Regions from separate parts of the Paenibacillus sp. FSL F4-0100 genome, predicted to be linked through region 1. Evidence: riboswitches for the same ligand, from Rfam matches in the RefSeq annotation. Region 1 holds a riboswitch; each other region holds the start of a gene.
What was found. A riboswitch is a leader RNA that binds a small molecule or an ion and turns the genes downstream of it on or off. The one in region 1 is predicted to bind cyclic di-AMP.

Region 2: linked by a shared signal. The riboswitch ahead of MHH48_RS02410 (hypothetical protein) and the one ahead of MHH48_RS29855 (TrkH family potassium uptake protein) in region 1 are both predicted to bind cyclic di-AMP.
Region 3: linked by a shared signal. The riboswitch ahead of MHH48_RS00140 (3D domain-containing protein) and the one ahead of MHH48_RS29855 (TrkH family potassium uptake protein) in region 1 are both predicted to bind cyclic di-AMP.
Region 4: linked by a shared signal. The riboswitch ahead of MHH48_RS21860 (C40 family peptidase) and the one ahead of MHH48_RS29855 (TrkH family potassium uptake protein) in region 1 are both predicted to bind cyclic di-AMP.

The regions. Positions count from the first base shown of each region.
Region 1 is NZ_CP150303.1:6,564,196-6,571,868, reverse strand. It holds gene dnaI (primosomal protein DnaI) at 1-367, shown strand, start outside; gene MHH48_RS29875 (hypothetical protein) at 485-640, opposite strand; gene trxA (thioredoxin) at 891-1,208, shown strand; gene uvrC (excinuclease ABC subunit UvrC) at 1,344-3,350, shown strand; gene MHH48_RS29860 (CPBP family intramembrane glutamic endopeptidase) at 3,322-5,010, opposite strand; cyclic di-AMP (ydaO/yuaA leader) riboswitch at 5,302-5,446, shown strand; gene MHH48_RS29855 (TrkH family potassium uptake protein) at 5,511-6,851, shown strand; gene MHH48_RS29850 (TrkA family potassium uptake protein) at 6,868-7,542, shown strand; gene MHH48_RS29845 (LysR family transcriptional regulator) at 7,579-7,673, opposite strand, start outside.
Region 2 is NZ_CP150303.1:542,856-550,528, forward strand. It holds cyclic di-AMP (ydaO/yuaA leader) riboswitch at 1-126, opposite strand, end outside; cyclic di-AMP (ydaO/yuaA leader) riboswitch at 669-836, shown strand; gene MHH48_RS02410 (hypothetical protein) at 967-1,377, shown strand; gene kdpA (potassium-transporting ATPase subunit KdpA) at 1,636-3,315, shown strand; gene kdpB (potassium-transporting ATPase subunit KdpB) at 3,337-5,370, shown strand; gene kdpC (potassium-transporting ATPase subunit KdpC) at 5,452-6,078, shown strand; gene MHH48_RS02430 (histidine kinase) at 6,081-7,673, shown strand, end outside.
Region 3 is NZ_CP150303.1:24,015-31,687, reverse strand. It holds gene rnmV (ribonuclease M5) at 1-145, opposite strand, end outside; gene MHH48_RS00140 (3D domain-containing protein) at 332-1,519, opposite strand; cyclic di-AMP (ydaO/yuaA leader) riboswitch at 1,791-2,005, opposite strand; gene MHH48_RS00135 (TatD family hydrolase) at 2,211-2,975, opposite strand; gene MHH48_RS00130 (HD domain-containing protein) at 3,071-4,360, opposite strand; gene MHH48_RS00125 (AbrB/MazE/SpoVT family DNA-binding domain-containing protein) at 4,683-4,937, shown strand; gene rsmI (16S rRNA (cytidine(1402)-2'-O)-methyltransferase) at 5,208-6,098, opposite strand; gene MHH48_RS00115 (tRNA1(Val) (adenine(37)-N6)-methyltransferase) at 6,095-6,862, opposite strand; gene yabA (DNA replication initiation control protein YabA) at 7,064-7,432, opposite strand; gene MHH48_RS00105 (stage 0 sporulation family protein) at 7,465-7,673, opposite strand, start outside.
Region 4 is NZ_CP150303.1:4,870,875-4,878,547, reverse strand. It holds gene MHH48_RS21880 (leucyl aminopeptidase family protein) at 1-1,283, shown strand, start outside; gene MHH48_RS21875 (copper homeostasis protein CutC) at 1,313-1,999, shown strand; gene MHH48_RS21870 (ROK family protein) at 2,035-2,988, shown strand; gene MHH48_RS21865 (hypothetical protein) at 3,381-3,908, opposite strand; cyclic di-AMP (ydaO/yuaA leader) riboswitch at 4,169-4,298, shown strand; gene MHH48_RS21860 (C40 family peptidase) at 4,302-4,778, shown strand; gene MHH48_RS21855 (stalk domain-containing protein) at 5,006-6,280, opposite strand; gene MHH48_RS21850 (2Fe-2S iron-sulfur cluster-binding protein) at 6,508-6,894, shown strand; gene MHH48_RS21845 (PrsW family glutamic-type intramembrane protease) at 7,323-7,673, shown strand, end outside.

The DNA of each region.
Region 1 (7,673 bases):
GGGCGTTATCGTGTATATGCCTGATTTCGTGGAAGATCTGAAGACCATGATGCAGGACGGACAGAAGCTGAAGGACATGGTGGAGACGATGAAGCATTGCGATCTGCTGATCTTTGACGATATCGGAGCGGAGAATTTGAATCCGTGGGTTCGGGATCATGTCCTCGGTTCCATTCTGAATTTCCGGATGAACCGGCTGCCGACCTTCTATACGTCGAACTATCCGCTCGACGGGCTTGAACAGCATCTGAGCTTCACGAGCAAGGATGGGGAGGAGGCACACAAAGGACAGCGGTTGATGAACCGAATTGCGCCTTTTGTCGATGTCGTTCATTTATTTGGTGAGAATCAGAGAGGGAAATTCTAGTATTACAAGCAGACTTCCTATGGATAAGCTTTTCCCTTAATTGTAAAAAGTCTGATCCCGTTAGCGTGTGGAACGCGGCAGGATCAGACTTTTTATTGTGCACAAGGAGTCATCTAATTAGCCAACCAAGAACTTGATAATGACGAATCCGAAAAAGATGATGGTCATGAAACCAAACATTCCCACGAAGCCCATCATCAAATCGCCAAAGTCATTGCGTGGTTCTTCATTGATGTGCTCCCGTGGATCGTTAACGCGTACGTTTACATCCATGGTGCTTGCCTCCTCAAAAGGTGAACATGCCGTGCCAACACGAAAAACTTGACAGTCACCCGACTTGTTACTAGTAGTATACCCAATGCGCAAATCATTTGTAAAGATTGCATAAAAAACCCGTAAAATCCTCTTTCTTTAGGTGAGTATATTTCACTTTTTCTGACTGATTGTGGTATACTAAATTCGTCGACCCATTCGACAATTATGTTCGTACTATATGTAAATTATCCGTGAGGAGGAGAATATAATGGCTATCGTAAACGTTACCGATCAATCCTTCGTAAGTGAAGTGGAAGGTCAAGGAACGGTTGTAGTTGATTTCTGGGCGCCATGGTGCGGTCCTTGTAAAATGCTTGCCCCGATTTTGGAAGAGCTCTCCACAGATCTTGGTGATGCTGTGAAAATTGCTAAGGTGAACGTGGATGAGAATCCGGAATCCGCAGCACGTTTCGGCGTGATGAGCATTCCGACTATGATTTTCTTTAAAGACGGCCAGCCTGTCGATAAAGTGGTAGGTCTGAACTCCAAAGAAGCCTTGAAGGGCATCATTGCAAAACATCAATAAGCAGGATTGGTCATAGACTGCAATCTGCTTTCATAAAGCGCCTTCGGTGAAACCCGGAGGCGCTTTGTGTGGTTATTCATAGTGTTTTATATTTATGGTTAATACTATATAATCTCCTTGGAGAGGAGGGATAGCATGGACGATTTTGCCAAACAGCTTCAGGAGCAGGAGAGGGCGCTGGAGAATATCCGCCACAAGCTGGCATTGCTGCCGGACCAGCCCGGCTGTTACCTGATGAAGAATCATGAAGGCACGATTATTTATGTGGGCAAGGCGAAAGTGCTGAAGAATCGGGTACGCTCTTATTTTACCGGAAGCCATAACGGGAAGACCCAGATGCTTGTTTCGGAAATCCGCGATTTCGAATATATTGTGACCGGCAGCAACATGGAAGCCTTGATTCTGGAGTGTAACCTGATCAAAACCCATCAGCCGAGATTCAATGTGCTGCTGAAGGATGATAAAACCTATCCATATCTTAAAATAACGAATGAAGAGCATCCCCGTCTGGAAGTGACCAGAAGAGTGCTTAAAGATAAAGCCAAATACTTTGGCCCCTACCCGAATGCGTATGCGGCACAGCAGACCAAAAAGCTGCTGGACCGGATGTATCCTTTGCGCAAATGCGGCGTCATGCCGAAAGAAGTGTGCTTGTATTATCATATGGGACAATGCTTGGCTCCATGTGTAAAGGAAATTCCAAATTCTGCGTATGAACAGATTACCGGGGAGATTACGTCATTCCTGAGCGGTGGGCATGAAGAGATCAAGAAGGAACTGCAGCGCAAGATGCAGGAGGCTGCGGAGGATTTGTATTTCGAGCGTGCCAAAGAACTGCGGGATCAGATCATCCATATCGATACGCTAATGGAGAAGCAGAAGATTACGACGACGGATACGCGGGACCGCGACGTATTCGGTTATGCTGTGGATAAAGGCTGGATGTGCGTACAGATTCTGTACATGCGCCAAGGGAAAATGGTACAGCGCAACAAGTCCGTTTTTCCGTTCTACGGCGATGCGCACAGTGACTTTATGTCTTTTATTGCCCAGTATTACAGTGATAATCCTGCATTGCCGCAAGAAATTCTGCTACCTGAGCCTCTGTTAATAGGAGGCGAGGCTGATCCAGAGTCGGTTGCTGGAACGGCTGTGGATGAAGGTGTGTTAGACCCAGAGGAAGGCGTGGATTCGACGAGTACGCTTTCCGCAGGAACATCTGATGAGCAGCAGGCAGCCCTTGCCCAGGCACAGGAGAAGCAGGCCGAAGCCGCTGGCATCGTGGATGCAGCCGGAGGGGCTGCCGCCCTGCAGGAATGGCTCGGCGTGAAGGTGCATGTGCCGCAGCGTGGTTTGAAGAAACAGATGGTGGGCATGGCGTCGGATAATGCAAAGGTGTCCTTAGACGAGAAATTCCGCTTGATTGAGCGCGATGAAGAACGCACCTCGGTCGCAGCAGCGAATCTGGGCGAAGTGATCGGCCTCCAGTCGCTGAACCGGATCGAAGCATTTGATAACTCGAACATCCAGGGGACCAACCCTGTATCGGCCATGGTTGTATTCACCAATGGGAAACCAGACAAGAAGGAATATCGGAAATACAAGATCCGTACCGTGCTGGGACCGGACGATTATGATACGATGCGTGAAGTGATCCGGCGGCGGTACGAGCGCGTCTTGAAGGAGAATTTGCCGCTTCCCGATCTGATTGTGGTCGATGGAGGGAAGGGACAGATTTCCGCCGCCAGCGATGTGTTGGAGAATGAGTTGGGGTTGTATATCCCGGTCTGCGGGCTTGTGAAGGATGCCAAGCATAAAACAGCGCAGCTCATGGTCGGAGACCCGCCGGAGCCGGTTACGCTGCCCCGGGACAGCCAGGAGTTCTATTTGCTGCAGCGTATTCAAGATGAGGTTCACCGGTTTGCGATTTCCTTCCACCGCGAACAGCGCGGCAAATCGATGGTATCCTCCAAGCTGGATTCCATCCCGGGCATTGGAGAGAAGCGCCGGAAGCTGCTGTTGAAGCATTTTGGCTCGGTCAAAAAAATAAAAGAGGCTTCAGTCGAAGACTTCAAGCCCCTTTCAATCGGTGAGAAATTAGCAACGGAAATTCTTAAGGCACTTCGTGAGGAGGAGTCGTGACATACGGCTTCTCTTTTTTTGTTGGATTGAAACGGTAAATCGCATACGCAACAAGCGCAGGAAGCACCATGTAGAAAGCACCAATCAGCAAGTTGGTGGTGTCCTTGAGCAAGATCAGGCTAATACCCATCAAGATGCTATTAAAGATGACATGGGAGAACATGGCCGCCAAATACCCATATTTCAAAAAGATGTAGCTAAACAGCAAGCCGATGATAACCAGTTCAATGGGCCGGGAAATTACAGGGTATATCGGATAAAGCGTATGCCCGAGCGCCCAGATGAGCGAGGTAATCAAACTGGCAACGAACGTATTGCGGACGATCTTTTTCACCATTTTGATACCGAACAGTCGATAGACGGCCTCTTCGGATATGCCGGCCAGCCAGGCCATCAGCGGAAACAGCCAAGGATAGAGCATGTTGTAAGGCGACTGTGTGGCATCCGTGGTGGACCATGTATTTAAGGTTAGGCCCAGAACGATAAAGATAATGGATTGGACCCCAAGCAGGATGAAAGCCCACATATATCCCAGCTTCATGCTGTCCAGTACATAATGACCGTATCCGGGTTCTTTGGCGCGCGGCCATGGATTGAGCCCGTCTTCTTTTTGCCATAGTCCGTTGCCCCCGACAAGGGAGAAATAGAGCAGGGCGGAGAATATGAGCGAATAGACCGCATAGAAAATCATCATCCCGAATATACCGGTTTGCGACATCCCCTCGGATTTGAAAACGGGAATCAGATTATACGTATTTAGCATCTGAATGATAAACAGCAGCACCGCTAGGAACAGGCCGCGCTTAAACGACGTATAGGCTCTGGTCTTTACGCTGTACACAATGGCAAGAATGCCAAGGATGAGGGTGAACAGGCCATACCCTGCGAGTGTCAGCAGCGTTGCATCCTGAGTCTGCTTGTTGACATAGGCGGAATGGGCGGACGGGACTGAGAAGGATGGCTCATAGGAGCGTAATTTCCCATGTTCGAAGGTGAAACGGTGCTCCAATCGGGAATCGCCAATTTTGGATTCCGGGTCCACATATCGGAGCCGGGGTTCCCCTTCCCGTGTAACCAGCTCAAGGCGCGACAGGTCATAGCCCGCTCGCTGGAGCCAAGGCTCCGCGAGCGCTTGCTTCTCGGCTAATGACATGCCGTCCTCGACGACAAGCAGCATCTGCCTTTGTACATCGCCCTTGTTCAGCTCAATCCGGTCATAGCTGGAGCGGGCGTAATCGTACGAGAATCCGACGATGCCAGAATTTTGCATGTGCACGTCCACATTGAGGGCATCGCCTCCCGGCTCGCTGAAGCGAACGCGGTATACGTCATAGGGATATTTGGCTTCATAGGTTTTGTTGTATTCCGAAAGTTTCTTTTCCTTCGCCAGATATCCGTAAAGTTCCGATTTGGATTGATATGTAACCAATGTGTCATCCGTTTTTGCAGCCGTAAACTGCAAATGCTCCTGAGCAAAGCTTGAAGCCGCTTGCCGAGCCTGCTCCTTGGATATGATATTCGGAGATGCCATCTCGGTAGAATCCGGATTCGTCGACGGAAACACCTGAAATAATAGGAACAGAATCAGGCCGACTGCGGCAGGCACGATGAGCTGTTTTAAATTGGGCTTCAGCTTCAAGGGCTCTCTTGCACGATTCATGAAATTCCTCCTCTAGGAAAGTTGATACTCCCACTGGTATTCGATATGCCTGATTAAGTACGCATAGAGTCAATATAACATAGTTATGAAAGTCATAAGCAGCTTATCCCAATATCCGGAATAATGAAACAAATCGATGAAAATGAATGAAAGGTTTCGAAAACGTTAGAGAACCCCATGCTTGTATTCTTGAATATGCCCAATTCGCGCTCTTTTAAAGATTTTTTGGGTGAAAAACGGCATTGGGTTACGTACCAGATTGCGTTATAATCACATCATGCTTCAAGGAACCGAATATTCCAGCCGAATTTCGTACTGAAAATGGGGGAACCATGTAATTGGGGTGAATTTCATTATTCCTAGAATAATGAATAGGGCGACCTGTGGAAATGCCCGAATCCGTCAGCTAACCTCGTAGGCTGCAGCACAGGAACCAGACCGTAAAGGGCACTGCGTTTTCCAGTGTCTTTTTTCTTGATTTTTTTTAAGAAGGTGACCGATTGAACTCTAAATTTAACTGGCTCAGGTTGTCTCCGCCGCAGATTCTCGTGCTTGGTTTTGCGGCTATTATCTTCATCGGGACGGCGCTGTTAATGCTGCCGATTTCCACAAGTACAGGTGAACCGCTTGAATTTATCGATGCTTTGTTCACTTCGACATCGGCAACATGTGTAACGGGTCTGGTTGTGGTGGATACAGGAACGACATTCAGTTCCTTCGGAGAAGTCGTGATTATGCTGCTGATTCAGATCGGCGGGCTCGGATTCATGACGATGGCTACTTTATTTGCCTTGGCTCTGAAAAGACGCATATCGCTCAAGGATCGTCTCATTCTGCAAGAAGCGATGAATCAGTCCTCGATGGAAGGAATCGTAAGGCTGATTCGCAGAGTGTTGTTGTACTCCCTCATCATCGAGGCCTGTGGTGCCATCATTCTATCGATCCGCTGGGCGTTTGATATGCCGATCGGCCAGGCGATTTATTATGGCGTTTTTCATGCAGTCACGATGTTTAACAACGCCGGTTTTGATTTGTTTGGTGATTTTCGGAGTTTGACCGGGTATGTTTACGATCCTGTAGTCAACATAGTCGTGATGTTTTTGATTGTCTCAGGTGGCATTGGTTTTATCGTATTATCCGATCTGATTGATTTCCGAAAACAGCGGAGACTTTCCTTGCATTCCAAAGTGGTGCTCACCATGACGGCTACCTTGCTGCTGGTTGGATTTATCGTCATTCTTATATTTGAATTCACCAATCCGAGGACGCTCGGCTCTCTGAATTGGGGCGGAAAATTCTTCGGTGCGTTATTCCAGTCCGTAACGCCGCGTACAGCTGGCGCGAATACTATAGATATTACGGGGCTTCGACAGGCCACGCAATTTTTTATCGTGATTCTGATGTTTATCGGAGCATCCCCGGGGTCAACCGGTGGCGGTATCAAAACAACAACCTTCACCATTATGGTGGGGGCGGTTATCGCCATGATGCGCGGGCGTGAAGACATCGTCATGTTCCGTTATCGCCTGGCCCAGGAGCGGGTGCTGAAGGCACTGACCATTGCATTACTGGCACTGCTGCTCGTTCTAATCGTATCGATGATTCTGTCAACGACAGAGGAAGGGAGCTTCCTGGAGATCCTATTCGAAACGACATCCGCCTTCGGTACGGTGGGTCTCTCCATGGGTTTAACGCCTGAACTGACGGGATTCGGGAAGATTTTGATCAGTATTACGATGTTTGCAGGGCGATTGGGGCCTTTGACGCTTGCTTATGCACTGGGGCCAAAAAAGGGTAAAGAATTATATCGTCATCCGGAAGGCAAAATGATTATTGGATAAGGAGTACAGGAGAGACATGAAACCAAAGCAATTTGCAATCATCGGTTTGGGACGATTTGGCGCCAGCCTGGCGCTTGAACTGATGGAACAGGGATATGAGGTGCTCGGCATCGACCGCAGTGAAGAGGTTGTCGAGGATATGAGCGAGCTGCTGACGCACACGGTGGTGGCGGATGCTACGGACGAAGAGGTGCTTAAATCGCTCGGTATCCGTAACTTCGACTGCGGGATTGTGGCGATCGGGAACGATATTCAGATGAGCATCTTATCCGCCATCTTGTTAAAAGAGCTTGGTGTCGCCATGGTCGTTGCTAAGGCGATTTCGGTGCTGCACGGCCGGGCGCTGGAGAAGCTGGGCGTGGACCGGGTGATCTTTCCGGAAAGGGATATGGGGATCCGGGTAGCTCACCAGCTTGTCACGCCCAACCTGCTCGACTATATCGAATTATCCAAGGACTATCTGATTGTGGAGATGACGGTCACGGACTGCATGGACGGAAAAACGCTTAGCGAGCTCAATACGAGGGTTCGCTACGGTGTCAGCGTGGTGGCCCTGAATAAACAATCCGGCATCATCGTAGCGCCAACAGCCATGGATGTGGTGAACTCCGGCGACATTATGGTCGTTATCGGCTCCAATGATAATGTGGATCTCTTTGAGTCTGAGGTCGTGAATATGCTCGAAAAATAAATAAAGAAGAAAAAAACCTGACGACCCTATATACCGTCAGGTTTTCTTCGTTTTATCCTCCTCCAGCTTACGGAACAGGATTTCCGTTTCGTCAATCCAGCGGCTGGCTGCCTTGCTCAGCTCCGAGGCTT
Region 2 (7,673 bases), 1.7 Mb from region 1:
GAGCACCCTACCGCAGTGCCTGACCATCTAGGCACTTCGGATTCACCCCATTCACCAATAGAAGCTCCATTGGCGATTTTGGTTCCCCCGTCTCCCCATCAGTCGAGAGCTCAGCGTATAACGAATGTTTCGAATAGATGGATGAATCATACGCCGGAGGAAACTAAAAGTAAATGATCATATGGGACGGATACATTCCGAAAATCGATGAAAACCGTATAAGAAAACGTGTACATTCAGTCGTGTCATCGATTATCATGGCAAAATCTCGGTATCTCGATAGATTGCGATAAATACAAGAAAACAAGAGAAATACATAGTATAGAGTAGTATTCGGGAGATAATGAAGCGATACTGGTCAGTTCCTGTTCGACATAACGCCACATGTGTTTTTGCTCACATTTACTTCCTGCAGGGCCAGACGTATGATACGAACTATGAATTGACGGACATCAGCGACAGGCAAACGGGCAGCCGTTCCATGAAGGCCTACAGACAGTGTGAGAGCTCAGTTGGGCTCTTTTATGGATCGAATCTCGGGCGAAGGCGCCATGGGCCTTCGCTGAAATTGCAGGATGATGCGACTCTCACCGCTCGAACCTGATGCTGTGTTGTTTTGCCGGACCTGGATGTTTAGTCAATGGCTAATAGAATAACATGCTACTCGTTTTCAATTTTCGCTGAGTCCTTGAATGGAAAAGGAACGGGGGAACCAGTCGGGAGATGAATCTATCTCTCAGGGGTGAATCCCATGGACAAGATAACGGTCTATGGGTAGGGCGACTCTCACGCCCGAATCCGTCAGCTAACCTCGTAAGCGTATCGAGAGAGGCAACGATTGTCGTGGACTTGGGCCACGGTGTATTTCACCGTGTCCTATTAAGGAGCCTGCGGGAAGAGTTCTTCTCTTTCCACAGGCTTCTTTGTTGTTGTCTTCTCTTTCCGAACTTAGGAGGAGAACAAAAGATGGAGAAATCGCAGGAGTTTATCCTGGTATCCGCACCGAACAAGGCCGGGGAAGAATTTATCCGCCAGCTGATCTTTAAGCGCATTTCGTTTGTGGCCATAGCCAACAACCGGGTTGAACAGGAGAGGCTGCATGAGCTGGGCTGCACCAACATGATACTAATCGATACAAGGGACGAGCAAACCTGGATCATTCCCGAGTTTCCCGTCAGCAAGGTGTTTCTGTTCGAGAGCAGCTTGAATCTATGCTGCCGCTATTTACGGATTTGCCGGACCTGGACCACAGAGTCGATTTATGTGATTACCCATTCCAGCAATCCGCGATTGATATACAAAGGGCTGGGTGCCGATGTGGTGCTTCATACGAACCATCACCAGGTATCCTTCCTGATTTCGTCCATTGTCAGCTAAGGTCTTGGCTGATATCACAACGAGGTTTTAGGAGGTTATATTCATGCAGGATTTATATATGGTGCTCATATTGGGAGGAACCTACGGACTGTTCATGCTGTTCATGTCTTGGTGTGGGCGCGTGGTTTCTGAACCGGAGGCGGATTAACCATGATGATCATTTTGGTATGCACGCTCTTTATTTTTCTGTACTTGATTTATGCGCTGATTCACCCTGAAAAATTCTAGGGAGAAAGCTGAAGGAGGAAGGCATTCGCCATGGGCATTTTACAAATTGCCATCGTTATACTCGTTCTGGTGCTGCTGGTAAAGCCGCTTGGAACTTATCTATATCAGGTGTTTCGCAATGAAGGCAATGGAACGGACAGATGGTTCTCCTGGGCGGAGAAACCGATCTTCGCACTGATTGGCTTGAAAGAACGCAAGGGAATGACGTGGAAAGGTTATGCCATCAGCTTTGTGATGACGAATATCGTGCTGGTCGCGGCTGGGTATTTGATTCTGCGGTTGCAGAGAGTACTGCCCTTCAACCCGAATGGCATCGATAATATGGAATCGACCTTGTCGTTCTCTACGATCATCAGCTTTATGACCAATACGAATCTTCAGCATTACAGCGGGGAGTCGGGGTTATCCTATATGGCCCAGATGGCTGTCATTACGATGATGATGTTCACGTCTGCGGCAACCGGGCTCTGCGTGGCGATTGCTTTTATCCGGGCGGTGACTAGCAAGGGCTCAACCGTCGGTAATTTTTTTGAGGACTTCGTCAAAGCTCACACCCGGGTGTTCATCCCGGCTGCGTTCATCATTGCAATGGTACTGGTTGCACTGCAGGTGCCGCAGACCTTGAAGCCTACGCTCAGCGTCACGACGCTGGAAGGTAGCGAGCAGCAAATAGCTGTAGGGCCAGTAGCTGCGCTTGAATCGATCAAGCATCTGGGCACCAACGGCGGCGGGTTTATGGGAGTGAACTCGGCACATCCGTTCGAGAACCCGTCCCCGCTGACCAATGTCATCGAAATCCTGTCCATGTGGAGTCTCGGGGCGGCACTTCCGTATACGTTCGGTTTATTCGCCAAGAGCCGCAAACAGGGCTGGATTATTTTCTCGGTGATGATGACCTTGTTTATCGCTTTCCTGTCGCTGAACTATGCCGCTGAAACCAATGGCAATCCGGCGCTGAACCGCTTGGGCATCGATGCCTCGCAAGGCAGCATGGAGGGCAAGGAGGTCCGGTTCGGGGTTGCTCAATCTTCTCTGTTCACCACGGTGACGACCGCGGCCACGACCGGGTCGGTCAACAACATGCATGATACACTCACGCCGCTTGGAGGGATTACGCCGCTGTCCCTGATGATGCTGAACTCTGTTTTTGGCGGAAAGGGCGTTGGGCTGATGAATATGCTCATGTACGCGATATTGGCGGTGTTCCTGGCCGGTCTTATGGTTGGTCGAACCCCCGAATTTCTAGGCAGAAAAATCGAGGCGCGGGAGATGAAGCTGATTGCGATTGTTATCCTGGTGCATCCATTTATCATCCTGGCTCCGACCGCCCTTGCGCTGATGACGGATGCAGGGCAGGCAGGCATTACCAATGCGGGCTTTCATGGCATCTCACAAGTATTGTACGAATACACGTCTTCCGCTGCCAATAACGGTTCCGGATTTGAGGGTCTGTCAGATAACACGCCGTTCTGGAACATTACAACAGGACTGGTCATGCTCTTCGGCCGTTACATTTCGATGATTGCCCTGTTGGCGGTGGGCGGCTCGCTGATGCGGAAGCAATGGGTTCCCGAGACGCTTGGGACGTTCCGGACAGATAATAAGCTGTTTGCCGGCATTCTCATTGCAGTGGTTCTGATTATCGGTGCATTGACCTTCCTGCCTGTACTTGTGCTTGGTCCGATTGCTGAGCATCTGACGATCCGTTAATAGAAAAGGTGGCCTATTACCATGAATAATACGAGAAAAAAAGTGATGTCCAAAGAGATGGTTCGTCAGGCGCTCAAGGAGAGCTTCACGAAGCTGAACCCCGTCCTGATGATGAGAAATCCGGTCATGTTTGTGGTGGAGGCCGGCACCCTGGTTGTTTTGCTGATGACGTTATTTCCGTCCTATTTCGGGACAGAGGGCAGTATCGGATTTAATCTGACGGTGTTTGTGATTTTGCTGTTGACGCTGCTGTTCGCTAACTTCGCAGAGGCGCTTGCCGAAGGACGAGGGAAGGCGCAGGCCGACTCCCTTAAGCAATCCAAGCAGGAAATGACGGCTCATAAAGTGATGGAGAACGGAGGGGTACAATCCGTACCATCCACGGATCTTCGCAAAGGAGATATCGTGATCGTTACGCAGGGCGAGATGATTCCCGGGGACGGGGAGGTCATTGCGGGCCTTGCGTCCGTTGACGAATCGGCGATTACCGGCGAGTCCGCGCCCGTCATTAAAGAAGCCGGCGGCGATTTCAGTTCGGTTACCGGGGGTACCCGGGTTGTCAGCGATACGATCAAAATCCGGATTACGAGCGATCCGGGGGAATCGTTTATCGACCGAATGATTTCGCTTGTTGAAGGAGCCGCCCGCCAGAAGACGCCGAATGAAATTGCTCTGAACACGTTGTTGATCGTCTTAACGCTGATTTTCCTGATCGTTGTCGTTACGCTCGCACCGATTTCGAAGTATCTTGGCATCGAGCTGTCCGTTCCGGTGCTGATCTCGCTGCTGGTGTGTCTCATCCCGACCACGATCGGGGGCTTGCTGTCGGCGATCGGGATTGCCGGCATGGACCGGGTGACGCAGTTCAATGTGCTGGCGATGTCGGGCAAGGCGGTGGAGGCAGCCGGTGACATCAATACAATGATTCTGGATAAGACGGGTACGATTACGTTTGGTAACCGGATGGCCAGCCAGTTGATTCCCGTCGGCGGTGAATCGCTTGCCTCGGTTTCCCAGTGGGCAGCCGTGAGCTCGCTGCAAGACGAGACGCCGGAAGGACGCTCGGTATTGGAGCTGCTGAAGAAGGAAGGACTTGAAGTGGATGAAAGCATGGCGGCTCGGGCGGAATTCATCGAATTTAAGGCTGAGACCCGGATGAGCGGCATGGATCTGCAGGATGGACGGAAAGTCCGCAAGGGTGCGGTGGATGCCGTCAAGGCGTGGGTGCAGTCGCAAGGAGGTTCCATCCCTTCGGATTTGACGCCAAACAGTGACGCCATCGCGACAGAGGGCGGAACTCCGCTCGCTGTCGCCGTGGATAACCGCATCTATGGTCTGATCTACCTTAAGGATACCGTGAAGCCGGGCATGAAGGAACGGTTTGAGCAGCTGCGCCGGATGGGCATCAAGACGATTATGTGCACGGGCGACAATCCGCTCACCGCGGCGACGATTGCCCGTGAAGCAGGTGTCGATGATTATATCGCCGAGAGCAAGCCCGAGGATAAGATTGCCGTCATCCGCCGAGAACAAGCCGAAGGGAAGTTAGTAGCGATGACCGGTGACGGTACGAACGACGCCCCGGCGCTGGCCCAGGCCGATGTGGGGCTGGCGATGAACAGCGGTACCACCGCAGCCAAGGAAGCGGCTAATATGGTGGATCTGGATTCAGATCCATCGAAGATTATCGAGGTGGTTGCCATCGGCAAGCAGCTGCTAATGACGAGGGGCGCGCTGACCACGTTCAGCGTCGCGAACGATGTCGCCAAATATTTTGCCATCATACCGGCGATGTTTGCAGCCGCCATACCAAGCATGAATGTTCTGAACGTCATGGGACTGGGTTCTCCCATGTCGGCGATTCTGTCTGCGCTGATCTTTAATGCCGTCATTATCCCACTGCTGATACCGCTTGCGATGAAGGGCGTAGCCTATAAGCCAATGAGTTCGTCGAAGCTGCTTCAGCGCAATGTGCTGATCTATGGCTTAGGTGGCGTGATCGTACCCTTTATCGGGATTAAGCTGATCGACATGATCGTCCATCTGTGGATTTAGATATGATCATCGTAGCGGGCATATCGAGATAACTCGAAGATTGCTTTACGTGGAAGATATCAAGGGAAGGATTGAGGAATTATGAATAATCCATTGCAGCAATCATCACCGGCGCCTCATACTAAGGCGGGTTCCGCCCGTGTCTCCCTGGGCATTGCCGTAAGAACGAGTCTTGTATTTATCGTGTTATGTGGAGTTCTCTATCCGCTGGTTACGACAGGAGCGGCGCAGCTGCTCATGCCGAAGCAAGCCGGCGGCAGCTTGGTCACGGATTCCGGCGGAAAGGTGGTCGGATCGGAATTGATCGGCCAAAACTTTACGGAACCTCAATATTTTCACGGCAGGGTGTCCAGCATTGAATACAACGGAGCCGGCTCAGGCAGCAATAACTACGCACCTTCCAATCCGGATTTGATCGAACGAACGAAGGCTTCGATTGAAGCATGGAAGGAGAACAATCCGGACGTTCCGGTGAGCAAGGTGCCGATCGATCTGGTAACGAATTCCGGCTCCGGGTTGGATCCTCACATATCGCCTCAGGCAGCGAATATTCAGATTCCGCGGATCAGCAAGCTGACCGGAATCACGGAAGCGGAGCTGAAGCAGTTAGTAGAGGAGCATACGGAGGGACGGGATTTGGGCGTGTTCGGCGAACCGCGCGTCAATGTGTTGACGCTGAACCTGGCTCTTGCCGAGCTTCTTGATTGATTATGGACCCATTTCGGAGAAAATCGCCGGAGGAAATCTTAAGGTCGATTGCGAAGCTCCACCATGGGAGACTCAAGGTATATATCGGGGCTGTGAGCGGTTCGGGAAAAACCTATCATATGCTTCGCGAAGGACAGACTCTGAGGCTGCAAGGCATCGATGTCGTCATATGTGCCGTATCCACGATGCAGCGTCCGGAAACGGTGGAGCAGGTCCGGAATCTGGAGCGGGTGCCCAGCATTCATTGGGTGGAGGACGGCGTAGAAAAGAAGGATCTTGATCTGGATCTGCTGGTGCAGCGCAACCCGGAGGTGGTGCTTGTTGATGGGCTTGCTCATCGGAACCGGAAGGGAGCGCGGCATGCCACGCGACTGGATGACATCCGATTCCTGTTAAGTCGGGGGATCAGCGTCATCACGACGGTCAATGTGTATGAGCTGGAGGACGTGCAGGGCATTGCCTCCAAGCTGACGGGCATTAAAGCCAGCCATACGGTACCGGCCGATACGCTGGAGAGCGCCGATGAGGTGGTGCTCATTGACGTAACGCCCGAAACGATGCTGGAACGGGCACAGGATGGCCTGCTTGGAGGCGGCAGCGTATGGAAGCAGGGCAATCTGGCCGTGCTCCGGGAGTTGACGCTCCGTCTTGTTGCTGAAGGAGTGAGCCATTCGCTGGAGCGGTACCGCAAGGAACACGGACTCGTTGGTCCATCTGGAGCCCTTGAGCGAATACTGGTGTCCACCCAGTACCATTGGAACGGGTCTATCTATATGCGACGCGGGCAGCAGATCGCGAAGCGATTAAACGGCGAGCTGTTGGCCGTCACGTTTGTGAAACCGGGATTGGAGCTTACCAAAGAACAGGCTGCCTTTAAGCGTTCCATGGTTAAGCTCGCGGTGCGGATTGGTGCCAAGCTGGAGGAACTTCCCCTCCGTTCCCGGAGGAAGCTGGCTGACGTGCTTGTTCAGTATGCGGTGGAGCACCATGTTACACGCATTGTTCTTGGCCATTCGAAGCAGACGCGCATGCAAGAGCTGTGGCAGGGCTCGATCCTTCAGGATCTGCTGAAGAAGACGCGTGGGATGGATATTTTTATGGTGGCGGATCGGGCGGCACATGACGGAGAGCGGATCATCCCGGCTCGGCTCCATCCGCAGCGGCTCCCTTCCGAATCGTTCCATCGCTTGAATGAACAAGAGCTGGACCGGAAGATGGAGCAGGTCAAGCGGGGGCGGTTTAAAGTCTATATCGGGGCTGCCCCGGGTGTGGGCAAGACGTATGCGATGCTGCGCGAAGGCAACGATCTACTGAAGAAGGGATTGACGGTTCTGGCTGGATTGCTGGAGACGCACGGCCGGAAGGATACACGGGCACAGGTAGCTGATCTGGAGGTTCTTCCGCGAAAAAGGGTGGACTACCGGGGATCGCTCCTTGAGGAGATGGATACCGATGAGATCATTCGCCGCAGACCGGACGTGGTCCTCGTGGATGAGCTGGCGCATACGAACGTGCCTGGGAGCAAGTACAAGAAACGGTATAAAGATGTGCTGGACATTCTGTCGACCGGCATTTCCGTCATTACGACCGTGAAC
Region 3 (7,673 bases), 1.2 Mb from region 1:
CTCTGCGCTCCTGAGCAAGCGCTATGCGTTTCAGGATTTGCTTGTTGATCGCTGATCCGCCCGTTTCGATCGTATCCGCTTCTACGGCCCGTTTAATGGCAACGGTATCGTCTCTGCCTTCCACAACAATCACTTCTTTAATCATGCGTTTGTTCTCTTCCTTCCCAAGCAAAGCCACGCTTGTACAACTTTAGATTCAACCATCTTAGCTCTGTATACTCCGTTCTTAACAAAACAAAAGAAGAGGAAACACTCCCTCTTCTTCATCATTATATATTATAAGCTAAATAGTATAGCATTAGAATGGCATTGTAAATTGGAATTCATGCGTCTAGTTCAATTCAGGTTTAACCGGACCGATCACATAAACGGTGCGGCCGCTCTTCCGGCCGAAACTCGTGGCCGATTTGAGTGAATCATAATAAACATCGATTTTGTTGCCTTTGATGGCGCCGCCCGTATCTTCTGCACGACGGAAGCCAATGCCTTCGATATAGACCCACCATCCGATCGGGATGATATTAGGGTCAACGGCGATGGTGCGCCCTTCTGTAACGCGTGTGCCGGATGCAGTGCGTGTACCGATTCCTTGTTGCTCAGAAGAATACGCCGTCATCGACACATTGTTCAATACCTTGTTGTATTTAAAATCAACGCCTGCCCGAGAAACCACGTTGTTCTCAACAGCCTTGGCGGTTGTTACTTTCTTCGTGCCGGACAATTTGGCCGGTGTGGCTTTCACATCGGTGGCGGCCGCCTGAACAATGACGGGCTTCTCCACCTTTTTCGTGCCTACGGCAATAATTTTATCCTTCGTTCTGCGCTCGACTTTTTGGGAGACCTTCGTCTTCGAAACCAGCTTGCCATTGTGGTAGACCTTCTCATAATGGTTCACCATGAGACCGGACTCGCCCCGCTGAATCACGCGGTTATCCCCTCTTTCAAGCGATGGGTCGGCTGTTTTGATCACACGGAATTCCCGGTCTTCCGTCTCCTTAACTTTTTGTTTCGTGACGCGAACGACATGGATATTCATATTGCTGGTCAGCTTCGTGTTCTGTGCCGGTTGTACTATATCTTCACCCTGGATCGTAATACCAGCCTCTTTAAGTACATGATCAACCGTATCCTGGGATGTAAATATGGTTTTAGTTGTGCTGCCTACTGTAACTTTAACTGGAATTGCCCGTTCAATGATGATCCGATCTCCATCCTGGATCGCGCCGTTTAAAGGCATCGAAATCTGATCCTGAGGACTCAACGTGATCGCTTGCTCCTCCAGCAATTCCTGCAGCAATGATCCACGTGTTTCTACTGTGGTGACACGACCATCGACGACAAGCTGAACCTCCTTGCCTGCCTGATCATGTACGACCAACGATATGAGAAGTGATACCGTAACGGCACCCATGGCACCGAGCAACATCAGTTGACGCAAATTGTCATGCTTCCATCTCAATGCGTAAGACATGCTGGATGATTGTGATTCATGGGTTTCTTCAGGTTGAAAAATGCCCACTATTCCATCCTCCTTCATAGTCCCGCCGTCTAGGTAAACGCATGAATGCATTTGACGTGACTATAGCAATTTTTCTCACAAGGCGCCCTGCTATCTATCTACACCCTGCGTCAATTCCCGTCATTTCGTCCATATACCACCACCCCTTGTTTACCAAGAGTATGATGGTCCCTTCTCCATTATTCAAAAATAAAAGAAAGCCAATGCAAGAGTACTAGAGGCTCTAACGTGGCTTCCTGATGATTAGAATCATGGAAATGGTATGCACGAGATTTCCCCTCTTATTTCGCTTACGGAGTTAGCTGTCGGGTTCGGACGTAAGAGAGACGCCCTAGATCCGGATACCCGCTCATGGCGAGATCCTTCAAATTCACCCCAAAGACCCGAAAAAGAAATCAAATACAGCTGCGTGCATTCAGACCAGTATGCACGGCGGTATCGGTTCCCCCGTTCTCCAGAATTCCGGAGATTAAGCGAGACGGTTCATGAAATATTCGGCTACGATCTGCACATCGCAGCTTCTTATCACTGAAAAGATGATATCCTGTTTACATGCAGGTTGTAAAGCAACATTCAACCACATTTTCTCATGTAAAAGGTTAAATTATTGTAATATTGACGCCTTTTCTGATTAAAAAACTTTAATTAATCGCGATTGCTCCCTTTTTCATCGCTTTTGCTCTCTTTTTCGTTAAATACCAAATCGTTCCAGTGCATTTTTGGTGGTAATTTGGGCCAATTCCTCATAAGACAACCCTCTAATCTCGGCTGCTGTCTCCGCCACCAATTTCACATAAGCGGTCTCATTTCTTTTCCCACGGAAGGGATGAGGCGTCAGGTAAGGGGAGTCCGTTTCGATCAATAATCGATCCAGCGGAACCTGCGCCAATACCTCTTTGGGCTGCTTTGCATTCTTGAAGGTAATCGGCCCGCCAAATGAAATATGGAATCCCATATCGAGACATATTTTGGCGGTTTCCCAGCTTCCGGAGAAGGAATGCATGACACCGCCCACTTCGGAGGCCTTTTCCTCCCGTAAAATTTTGATAATATCTTCATGCGCATCCCGATTATGAATGACAATCGGCATGTTCAGTTCCCGGGCAAGTCCGATCTGACGTCGAAGGACCCGGTGCTGGACATCTTTCGGGGACGTATCCCAATAATAGTCCAAGCCGATCTCTCCAATAGCCACCACTTTCTCATGACTGCATAAAGAGGCGATCCAATCCAGGTCCTGATCCTCCATGGTAATCGCATCTACAGGATGCCAGCCCACTGCCGCATATATAAAATCATAAGTCTCTGCCAGCTTCATCGTAGTCGGGATCGTCTCCCGGTTAAATCCGATATTGATCATCCGGGTCACGCCAGCTTCAAGCGCCCGCTGAATTGCTTCCTCCCGGTCTTCGTCGAATTGGGGAGCGTCCATATGAGTGTGCGTGTCGAACAACATAAGATCCACACTCTCCTTCCTGTCGTTTCTGTGTCGTATATTTTCCATTAGCTGGGTAAATTGCAGATGTACCAAGCTTTGACTATTCCTCTAGGTTAATGTTGTTGCTTGAAAACATCGGCTATCTTCTCCGGCATCTGAGCCAGCAGCGGAGTCACTTTCTCTTCCGGATAATATAGATGGTACCGTCCTTTATGAATACCGCTGATCGAGCGTACAATATCGGAAACCTCCGAGATTTCCTTCAGCTCATCATGCCGATCCAGAAGCAGAATCTGTTTCTCGTTAAGCGGCATATCGGAATGAACTTTATCATAAGGAAGATCGGTTGGAAAATCAATCTCCAGGTCATATTCCGGATGTAATCCCACGGCACGGAACGCTTGGCGTATCCGGTCGATGGTTTCCAGATCAATATTGTCGATTTCTACATATTTGTAGAGCTTTCGGTGCATGAAACGACCGCATAATTCGCTAAGGAGCTTGTCTTCCTCCTCCGTCCATTGCAGAAAGGCCGTTTGGATCAGGGCTTCATCCAGACGCAGGTATTGACTCACGTCAATATGGCCCGCAAACAACGCAGGAAGCGGTTCGACCATGAACCGAAAGGCATATCCGCTGTCATGCAGTTCCTTTGCCCGGCGAAAGATTTGGCGCAGGATGATTTCGGAGCTTCGAGTGACGGGATGAAAATATACCTGCCAGTACATCTGATACCGTGACATCAGGTAATCCTCCACGGCGTGCATGCCCGATTCCTTCACAACGACCCGATCGCGGTATGGCCGCAGCATCCGCAAGATCCGGTCAATATCAATCGTTCCATAATTAACTCCCGTATAATACGCATCCCTTAGCAAATAATCCATCCGGTCTGCATCCAGCGGACTAGTGACCAGGTTTATCACAATCGGCTTATCGTAGGTTTTGTTAATCACGGAAGCCACTTTCTCGGGGAAATCCGCTCCGAGCTCTCGCAGTACCTGATTGACGCAAGTATCCCCGAGCAGGATCCGGCATGTCCAATCCTCGTGATTCATATGAAAAGCTTCTTCTATAGAATGAGAGAAAGGGCCATGCCCCAAATCATGCAGCAGAGCCGCGCAGAGCGCAACTTGCCTTTCCTCGGCAGGCCAATCGGAATACCCCCTCCGTTCGAATTGAGAGATGATTCTTCTCGTAATTTCATAGACTCCCAGTGAATGGGAGAATCGGCTGTGTTCGGCCCCATGAAAGGTCAGAAAAGAGGTCCCAAGCTGTCTAACCCGGCGGAGTCGCTGGAATTCCGGGGTATCGATTAATCGCCAGATGATGTCGTCTTGCACATGAATATAATTGTGGACGGGATCCTTAAACACTTTTTCTTCCGAAATTGGTGAATACATTCCATCTCAACTCCTTATCGTTTCGATTGGGTTTTAGCCGATAAACACTTCTTTTGACATCTAATGTCGAACCGTGTCGAATAAGGGAAAATTGCGCTTTCCAAATCGACAAATCAAAATTCGCAGCAATAATTGGTTCGATTATGGTAATTACGTTGCTATATAAGGGTTTTATTCACTATACTTTCGTAAATAGGTTCCGATTTTTCAAAAATATAGGTTGACTGTTTTGGGAATCGTTGGTACTATAAATAACATAAAAACTAGAACTATGTCGAATTATGACTTTTTTAAATTATGGCGAGAGGGGCATTTATAAGTTATGATGAAATCAACAGGAATTGTAAGGAAAGTCGATGAGCTTGGACGGGTCGTCATTCCGATCGAATTACGCCGTACGCTCGGAATTGGTGAGAAAGATGCATTGGAGATTTATGTAGACGGCGAACGCATCATGCTTAAGAAATATGAGCCTGCCTGCATCTTCTGTGGTAACGCTGAGAATGTCACTTACTTCAAAGGTAAAATTGTTTGCCATGAATGTATCTCGGAAATCCCTACACCTGTGACAAATTAAGATTTTTAGTATATAATAGCATTATTACATTTTGTTAATTCTAACCTTTTTCATATCTCCTTGGTGCCTTCCTCGGCTATGAACCCGGCCGCAGGAGGGTCTTTTTTTGAGTTTAAAGAATTTATAAGTTTTCAGCGAAGCGTAAGCCATTCTTTATTCTCATTTATTGGTTTTGGGGTCCCCGCAAAGTATTTGGAATAAACATCGAAGCATAGGCTCCACTTTGTGGGGCTATTTTGTTATCCCCCTGCACCAAGTTAAGTATTATCACTATTCCGTCAGGAGCGCATTATAGATATCCCTCTTCGATACACCGCGATCACCCGCGGTTTTTTTCATGGCATCCTTGCGGCTTAGTCCTTCCCGCTCATAATGTTCCACATGCTCCTCCAGCGAAAGCTCCTGCCACCAGGCATTTTTCTCCTTCAGCTCCTCTTCTGCACTACCGGCTTCCACCACCAAACAATATTCCCCCAGCGGCGGATGCTCCGTGAGCCAGTCCAGGCATTCGGAAATGCTCCCGCGCAAGAATTCCTCATAGCGTTTAGTCAGTTCACGAGCCAAGGTCACCTTCCGATTTCCCAGTACCTCCTGCAAGATCTCCAGCGTCTTTTTCACGCGATGCGGAGATTCATAAAATAATAGCGTTCCCTGCGCCGTTTGCAAAGCTTGCAGCTGCTGAATGATATCTTTACGCTCCCGCGGCAAAAAGCCGATAAACGTGAATCGTTCGGTCGGCAAACCCGACACGATTAAGGCGGAAAGGGCGGCATTGGCCCCCGGGATCGGAATGACCGAAATTCCCGCCTCAATCGCAAGTGAAACCAGATCACTGCCAGGGTCCGAAATCGCCGGCAGACCGGCGTCGCTGACGAGTGCCACATTTTTTCCTTCTATTATATAACGTATAATTTCAGGTCCACTGGCCGCCTTATTATGCTCGTGATAACTAAACAGCGGCTTAGCCGGAATTTCGAAATGGGTCAGCAGCTTGCGTGACTGCCGTGTATCCTCTGCCGCGATAATATCGCATTCCTGGAGGATGCGTACAGCGCGATAGGTCATATCCTCCAAATTACCAATCGGTGTTCCCACCAAATACAGAGAACCCGGGCTTCCCTCTCCCTGATCGGCATAACTCTGTTGCACAAGATTTCTCATTCTTTCGTCTCATCCTTATGTGTTCCATAGTAAATTTCCATAAAATCTGGTCCGTAGTTTCCTTGCTCATCATATACGATCAGCGGGGGCTTCAGCCGAACCTCCGGCTTCCCGTCCCGAATACCCTCGATAAGCACCATGTTTGCTTCCATATTCACGCGCGGATGGACAAATCGGATGACTTTGGGCTCAATCCGGTATTTGCTCATCAAGGTGATGATCTCCGCTAGTCGTAGGGGCTTGTGGACCATGCTCATTTTTCCGCCTTGGCGAAGCAGCTTTGCACAGGATTCAATCACTTCCTCAAGCGTACAGTGGATTTCATGTCTGGCAATCGCCTGGTGCTCATTCAGCTTCAAGTCGCTGCCATTCATCGGCATATAAGGCGGGTTGACCGTAATCAGGTCGTACGCTCCATATCCTTGTTCCTTGTATAGTTCCCGCAGATCGCCCTCATGGATCGTGATCTGGTCCTGGAGATTATTCATCTCGACGCTCCGTCTGGCCATGTCCGCAAGTCTGGGCTGAATCTCAATCCCCTCGATCAGCGCACCTGTACGAGTCGACAGCAGGATTGGAACAACTCCGTTTCCCGTGCACATATCCAAAATACGGCCCCTGCGCGGTATGCTGGCAAACCTGGCGAGCAGGACGGCGTCCATGGAAAAGCTGAATACCTCCTCACTCTGGATGATGCCAAGCTCATGGGTGAGCAGATCATCAATCCGCTCGGATGATTGCAATAACACTTCTTTCAATTTCATAGTTTCAACCCTTTATCTCCAAAATTCCAAACACGCGTTTTTGGTGTATCGGCTCTCTACATAGTACCTGATAAAATGAAATACACAAAAGGCTGCTCTTCACATTGCATGACAAGCAGCCGGTATTTGTTCAATCGCGATCCTTACAGTATAACCTTTCCATTCTAGAAAAAAACCGTAGGCAGTTTCTCCTACGGCTTCTTATTTATTCAAAAAAGACAAGCAGAACAGGCAATCCCCTTCCGTCCGCAGATGTCCATAATAGACATTGCAGATGTGGAAGCCTTCATGATACAGCCGAGCCAGGTTATCATACCCCTCGCCGACCACATCTTCATGTGCCTCATCCTTCACATGAGGCTGAGGTTGTAAAGCCACTGGGTTTTCCAATTCTGCCGGATTGACTTCCCGCTTTAAAATTTTCCGGAGCTGTTCATTTTCAAGACTGAGGCGATGGTTCTCTTCCAGCAGTTCCTTGATGACCAGCTTAAGTCCACCCAGTTCACTGTGTATATTTCCCATCTGTGTTTCCAACTCTTGAATGAGCACAAAAATGTTTTTCTTCTCCAAGTCTACACCCCGAAAATAAACATTCTATTGGACTATTTGATGACAACGTCGTCCATTGGAAGTTCCTTAACCTTTCCAATTTCAAACAGCTGAACATGAACCGTCCGCTTATCCGCATTCAGTCCGACTACTTTGCCTTCTCCAAGCGAAGTAATGACCAATTTCCCCGCGGATGGAAGCTCTTCTTTCACGCTTTCATAATTATCATGCTCAAACTTCAGGCAGCACATCAATCTTCCGC
Region 4 (7,673 bases), 1.7 Mb from region 1:
CGAACCTGACGTTGGAGCAAGTGCGCAGAACAGGCGCATCAGCTGCGAGAGCACTGCTCAAGGAATACAAATCAAGCGCAGTACTGATACGCACCTCAATCTGCGAAGACCGGGCTTCTTCCCGGATTTCGGTGGAGGAAGAACTCCAGGCGTGGGTTGAAGGCTGGATGTATGGATTGTATCAATTCAATAAGCATCGTGGGGTTACGGCCAATCTGCAGGCTCTGTCCCTAAATCTTCGACAGGAAGATTGGCAAGGTCTTTCCTGTGAAGAGATGGAAGCTATCATACGGACGGCAGAAATCCGAATCGAAGGGACGCAGCTCACCCGAGACCTGGTGAATGAATCACCGGAAACGCTAAATCCGGAAGCGTTTGTTGCGGTTGTCGAGGATCGTTTTAAGAAGGCACCCGTTCAGCTTCATGTGTATCGCGGACAAGAGCTCCATGATCGGCAGATGAACGGTCTGATCGCTGTGGGTGCCGGCAGCAAATACGAGCCTGCCATGATTGAGATTTCCTATAGTGGGGTGGATTCCGAGAAGGAAAGTCCTCATATTGTGCTCATCGGCAAAGGCGTAACCTTTGATATGGGCGGGATGAACGTCAAAATCGGCCGAGACATCAGCGATGCACGTATGGATATGGGAGGCGCTGCAGCCGTCGTGGGTGCCATGGATATTCTGGTATCGCAAAAAGCTCCGGTACGCGTAACGGCGCTTATAGCCGTTGCGGATAATTTATCGGGACCGGATGCAATGCTTCCTTCTTCCGTTGTTCATTATCCGAATGGTTTAAGCGTTCAGGTAGCGAATACGGATGGGGAGGGGAGATTGATCATTGCGGATGCGCTGCTGCATGCAGCGAAGCTTGGCGCAGATAAGGTGATTGATATCGCAACCCTTACCGGTAATGTCGGAGCCGCACTGGGCTTGGAGATTGCGGGCATCTGGGGTGATCAACAGATTACGGCCGATTTGGTTGAGATCGGTGAGCGTAACGGAGAGCGCCTATGGCCTATGCCGCTGATGGACGAGTACGAATCGGATCTCAGAAGCGATTATGCCGATCTGAAAAATGTGGGTACGTCAACTTTGGCAGGTGCTATAACGGCTGCGCTGTTTATCCGTCATTTTGTGGCGGATTCTATAAAATGGGTGCACATCGATATGGCGGGCACGGTCCAGTATAAAAGGGAATTCCCCCACTCCGCAGCGGGGGCTACCGGCTATGGTGCAAGATTGCTCGCCGATTATGTGGAGAAGCAGATTCTCCATGCATAAAGAATCAACTTCAGTAAGGAGTGACGACGATGCTGCTTGAAATAATCGCAACATGCGTGGATGATGCCATCACAGCAGAGAAGAATGGCGCGGACCGTCTGGAATTGATCACAGCGATAACCGAAGGCGGGCTTACGCCGGGAATCGGGCTTGTTGAAGAGGTTGTGAAAGCCGTTCAGATTCCTGTACATGTCATGGTCAGACCTCATAGCAGATCCTTTGTGTACAACGAACATGATATAGCTACCATGATGGCGGAGGTTAAGGCGATCCGCAAGGCAGGTGCAGCTGGCGTTGTGCTTGGCATGCTGACTCCGGGAGGGAAGATTGACGAGGACTCCTTGGTCAAAATGCTGGAATGGACAGGAGATATGCAAGTCACGTTCCACCGGGCTTTTGATGAACTGGAGGATCAGTTCGAAGGACTGCGTACATTGCAGAAATACCCGTCGGTTACCCGTGTCCTAACGTCAGGAGGACCGCAGCCTGCACCGCAGGCCATCCCGAGAATTCGGGAGCTTGTAGAACAAACGGCAGGCAGTGAACTTAAAATATTGGCCGGCAATGGTCTGAAGTGGGAAATCATACACGATTTTATCGACCGGACCGGTGTGAGCGAGGTCCATTTCGGCTCAGCTGTTCGGTACGGTCGATCAGGGCTGAAGCCCATCGATCCGGTCGAGCTGCGATCGCTGGCTGAGAGCATACATCAATAGAAGTAGCAAACCTATCGGAAACAGGTGAACAAAAATTGCAAACCGTATGGAATAAACAGCAAGAATTTGTGGTTGGCGTTGACCTTGGGGGTACGAAGATCGCGGCAGCGCTCTTTGATTCCGAAGGACAGCTGCTGAACCGGGAGCAAATGGAGACAGCGGGTGCGCGTACGGCTGAAGAAGTGGTCGCGAGAATTACGAACATGATCCGCAGCGTGTCGGGCGGCCACCCTCTTCGAGGCGTAGGGATGGCTTCACCCGGAACAGTTAACAGTAGGGAGGGGATTGTCATTCATGGTACGAATCTGCCGGAATGGACGAATGTCCCCCTCAAAGCCTGGATGGAACGTGATCTGCATACGGAAGTACAGGTGCTGAATGATGCCAATGCAGCCGCATGGGGAGAATATGTAAGAGGAGCGGGCCGAGGGTCGACAAACATGATATACGTGACGCTAAGCACAGGCATCGGTTCAGGCATCGTGCTGGATGGGAAGCTGTTCCTGGGCAGCAGTTCTTTTGCAGGGGAGCTTGGGCATCATATCATTGATCCCAGCGGTCCGCAGTGTAATTGCGGCAGCCACGGCTGCTGGGAGGTATTTGCTTCAGGAACGGCCATCGGCCAGGCAGCATCCCAGCGGATGCTCACCCAGCCCAGCGTAATTTCTGAACTGGCCGCATCTGAGGCGGGAGTGAACGCCAAGCATGTGTTTGAGGCAAAACGACTTCATGACCCCGTCGCAGTAGAGGTCATCGATCGTGCCATCTATTATATGGCGCTTGGACTGGTTAACGTCATTCACAGCTTCAACCCCGATCGCATCGTGATTGGAGGGGGAGTAAGCAGAGCGGGCGATCTTTTATTTCCGCAGCTGCGGGAAATGACAGATAAGCTGGTCATGCCATCCTATTTAGGCACGTACGAAATCGTTCCTGCAGGACTTCGGGACGATGTTGGTCTGGTTGGAGCTGCGGCCTTGTTCCAGTAGCATAGGTGTAAAGAGAACGTTACGGATATAAAGGAGTAATAGCGGTTAGATAAAAAGCGTTCGGATCGGCAACGTAGTTTCATGTTAACCGAGCTTAAGCGAATTAGACAAAAGCCGCCCTTCAGGGGGCGGCTTTCCAATTATTCATAGAGAGCGGGAAACGGAGCGATCATTTTTTTCGTTATAAGTCCGTAACATGTGACAAGTGATAGGCGTGAACCGTAAGCCGTCATCCGTTTTCACTGGAGGCGAGTTTTTGGTTTCCTGGTTAGGTTTGTTTGTATCCGACAAACAATAAGCGGTTGCTCACACTTTCCCGCGATGCCGGCGGAAACCGCCGGCTCCAAACCCGCACGTGGGATGACCTGCAGGCTTGGAGCCGGCGGCTGCCGCTATTCCATGTACTTGGATGCGTCAAATGTAATCATGGACGTATGATTGGCATGTTCAATCAGTGAAGAGAGCTTGGTTACTTCGCGTTCCTTCTTGCGCGCTTGCGCCTGATAAGCTTCCGGATCATATAAAGCGACGTTGAACAGCGTTACGGCACCATCTCCGCTGCCACGGCTGCTCTGCCGCTCCAGCTTCTTGCGGGAGCCGAGATGAGCAAGTTGTCCGATATCGCTGCGTATCTGTTTGGCCAGCTCGATCGCTTCCATGATGGTCATGTCGGAGCCGTTCCAGCTAATGGTTTGCGTTGTATTGGAGATTGCCATTAGCAAATCCAGCTTTCTGTAATCCGCGGCGGCGGCTTCGATTTCTTCCGTAATGGCATCCACACTGCGTGCAGGATATTCCGCCGTTTCCCCTTTTTCAATGATTGTGCTGCTGTTGTTCAAGCGTTCCGACATCAATTGATTCATGAGACGGTTGATTGCTGCCCGGACTGCCAAAGCTTCAGCCATCGTGATTTGACTCATAAGTGATCGATCACCTCTTTAATTTCATTACTGATTATGTAAACGCATAGATCTGTAAAAAGTTGCTAGATTATTAAAAAAAGCAGTTCGAGAAGGAAAGCAGAGTTACATAATTGTCATGACTGTGTGAGATGGTTAAAAAATAGTCGGCCGAAATTAACCATCTTTACGACAGCTCCAAACATAAAACGATAGATTTTTAGGATATGATTGACAGCATCCTTGCTTGTATACTATATTAAGAGAAGGTTACAAAACGTTAATGAATTTTGCCGAATTTCGTTTGGAAAACGGGGGAACCGTCTTGGGTGAATTACTCTTGTATAGAGAGTATAGGGAACCTTCAACCGAACCCTTAGCTAACTCCGTAGGCATCGAAGGAGAGAACATATTTTGAAGAAGTTTGTCATCACTTTGCTAGGGTCTGCAATTATTTTTTCTTCTGGTGCCGTATCAGCATTTGCTGATCAACAACCGAATTTTCAGTATCAAGTGAAGCAATTGGTAGGAACTCCATACAAATGGGGCGGAACGACCACTAGCGGGTTTGATTGCTCCGGATTTATTCTGTACATGTTTAGAAATTTCGATATGGATCTTCCACGTACTTCCCAAAGCCAGGCTCAAGCCGGTGAACATGTGGATCGCGAAGATCTGCGGGTTGGAGATTTGGTATTCTTCAATACAAGCGGCAGCGGAATTTCTCATGCAGGCGTTTACATTGGTGACGGACAATTTGCGCATGCTTCCAGCAGCAAGGGAGTCAGAATCAGCAAGCTTAGCGATTCATATTATGAGCCACGTTATGTCACGGCACGTCGTGTGTTGAGTCAAGAAAATTATGCGAGACTGGTAGGAAGCGCAAGCTAATTGGATTACATTGCAGTTTAGGGTTCAATACATAACCAGAAAGCCTGACAAAGGGGTGTCCTTGTCAGGCTTTCTTTTTTTAGATATCAGAAAGTATAAACTTCGAAGCTTGTGACTTCCTGATATCGCAAGAAAAACTTCTACTAACTGCGGTCTGTCATCTGTGAAAGTACGTCGATAGAAGGTTTTCTTACTATAAGTCTGTCAATCCCACAGGGGTTGTTCGGTTACTCCTTAACAACAGAGGCATTCACAGCTGCTTCCATCCCGTTATTATAGAGACGGAACAAGCCAAGACGCCAGAAAGCAGCGCCTTTCAGATCATAGCGTTTGGCCAAACCGAGCTTATCGTCCACGGAAGTGGCTGTTTCGCTGCTTAAGCTGATGCCGAGCAAAAGCTTCTGCTTCGGGACACCTGCTTGGAGTGCCAACTGGATCGCTTGGTCCACCAGACTGTTTGGTTCGGGAACCTGAGATTTGGTTCCGACCGGATTGTACTGATAAGCCATAACGATGAGATCATCGGCGATGGAAGCAAGCGTCTTGTAATCATAGCCTTTATAGGCGCTGTTCAATGGCGGCACCGCTAAGGACAGAGCAATGTCATGCGGCAATGCTGCCTTTAATTGCTTGACATAATCATTGAGCAGCTTCTGCTGGTTTACGACATCCAGTTTAAAACCGAGCCCTTCAAAATCAAGTACAACGCCGCCGAAGCCGTTCTCCGTTACCGCGGCTGTGATGCCTTCAATGGACTTTTGGCGCAGGCTGCTATCGCTCAGTACTTTGGTTAATTCGCCGTTTCCATCCAAGGCGTAGACCATGAGGTATGGTTTAATCTTCTGGTCCGCAGCATCTGCTACCATCGATTGCGGCGTAACGTCACCGGCCGCAGCGGGCAGGCGGTACTCGTCGCCTTGAAGCGTGAACTGACCCTCACGATCGATGCGGCTCCATCCAAAGGCGACTGAATTCATAGATGCAACAAGATCCCGTTCTTGGAAAGATTGCAATGCATAGAAGGCTCTCAAATGCATCTCGCGCTGCGGCGATACAAGGGAGACCGTGCGAGTTGCCTGATTCCAGCCCACATCGACACCGAATTGGCTGCTGAACGAGCTAAGCGGGATCAGTACACGGCCTTCCCGTTGAACCGGCGGGGCCGCAAGCTTCACTTGTTTTCCATTGACCGTTGCTGTCGTGCTTCCCACCTGAAGTAACACTTCAGTCGATCGGCCTTTCAAACTGCCGATGGCCTTTACGGTTTGCGTCTTGCTATTCCAGGTGATTTGAATGCCCAGCGCTTCACCGACCGTCCGGAATGGAACGTAGGTGACCCCTTTGTCTACCCGAGGAGCCGCATCGAAGGTTAGCGTAACATCATCCAGCTTTACCGATATGGCAGGCTCAGCGTATACCTGACTAACATGGGGTGCGGTGCCGACCAAGGATAAGGCAAGAACGGCAGCGACAGCTGTTTTTCCTATTTGTTTATGCAGCATGCTTTGGTATTTCCTCCGATCCATTAAATAATAGAATGATTTCATAGAATATGGAATTGGGTCTAGCAAACGCTAGTATAGCAAAATTTTCATAGAGTTCCAATTCCATGATGTCAATGTCATAGAATAGATAAGAGTAAGCATGTTGATTTTTTAAACTTTCCGGTATAATAAATGAAGGATTTTATACATAACCTGATGATTACATGCATAGGGGGATAACACGCGTGTTTAAATTCTGGAAAAACAAAAAGGGTAGGAATAGCGAAGACAACAACTCGCCCATCCCGGAAGAGATGATCGAAGCCGTACCGGATCGGATCATTGAACTATCAGGTCGCGAGGTTCGCCGCAGTGTGGCGCCTGTTCTTGGCATGACGGTGCTTGATCTGGCCGAACGGAATGACGTGGACTGGAACTCTTTTTGCAAAAGAGGAACTTGTGCGCGCTGCCGCTGCATGGTGGCGGAGGGAATCGAGTATTTGTCCGAGCCCAATCTGGCCGAAGAACAACGCCTGGATCCTGAGGAGATCGAAGAAGGATATCGTCTGGGATGCCAGAGCAAGATCGAAGCGGTCGGTCCCATCAAAATCAAGCATTCCCCATACTTTTGACGACATAGAAGACGGATGCCGTCCATATTTAAAAAATCAGGCAGCCGTACAATGGACATAATCCCCTTCAAGTAGACAGTGCGTAGAAAGAGCACATCCGTTTACTTGGAGGGGATTTTTCATGGGGAATTTCATGGGGAACAGAAGTAAGCCACCCTTGATAATCAAACTTCGTTTCCCGGGATATTGTTGAAAATATCCATCAGATATGAGACCAGCGCCTTTTGCCACATTTTACTAGAATGACTATACTACTAATATCTTGTAAAAAACAGACTATAGATAATTTGCGGAGAAACTCAAAAAAACCTCCGCTGCGATCGATCGGTGACCATGGTTTTGTGAGTTCTTATCATTACTCGTGGCCGGACCGACATCAAGGGAGACGTCCTGCTCGCACGAAGCCGCTTTCAAAGGAGGCGACCGTTATGAATTCGATCTGGTCCATCCGAACCGGAATTCGGGATTTCCTGGAGTCTATCTATCGAACTGGCCGGTCCTGGATTGAGAAATATCCATTTATTAAAACGGCGTATACGATATTTTCCTGGTTGTCGCTAATCCTGTTTGTTTTAAGCTTGTTTTTCGTTAAAGAATCGCGTACCATGATGGTTCAATATTTATGGTCGTTTTATGTACTCCTGCAATTTTGGTTTCTATGCCGAAGCAAAACGATTCCGTGGAAGCAGATTGTGCTGTTTGTTCTGGCGGGCGTTTTTCTTGTCGTACCTTTTACGACGCTTACGGTCAATGCTCTCCACGTGCTTTTCGGCGGAAGC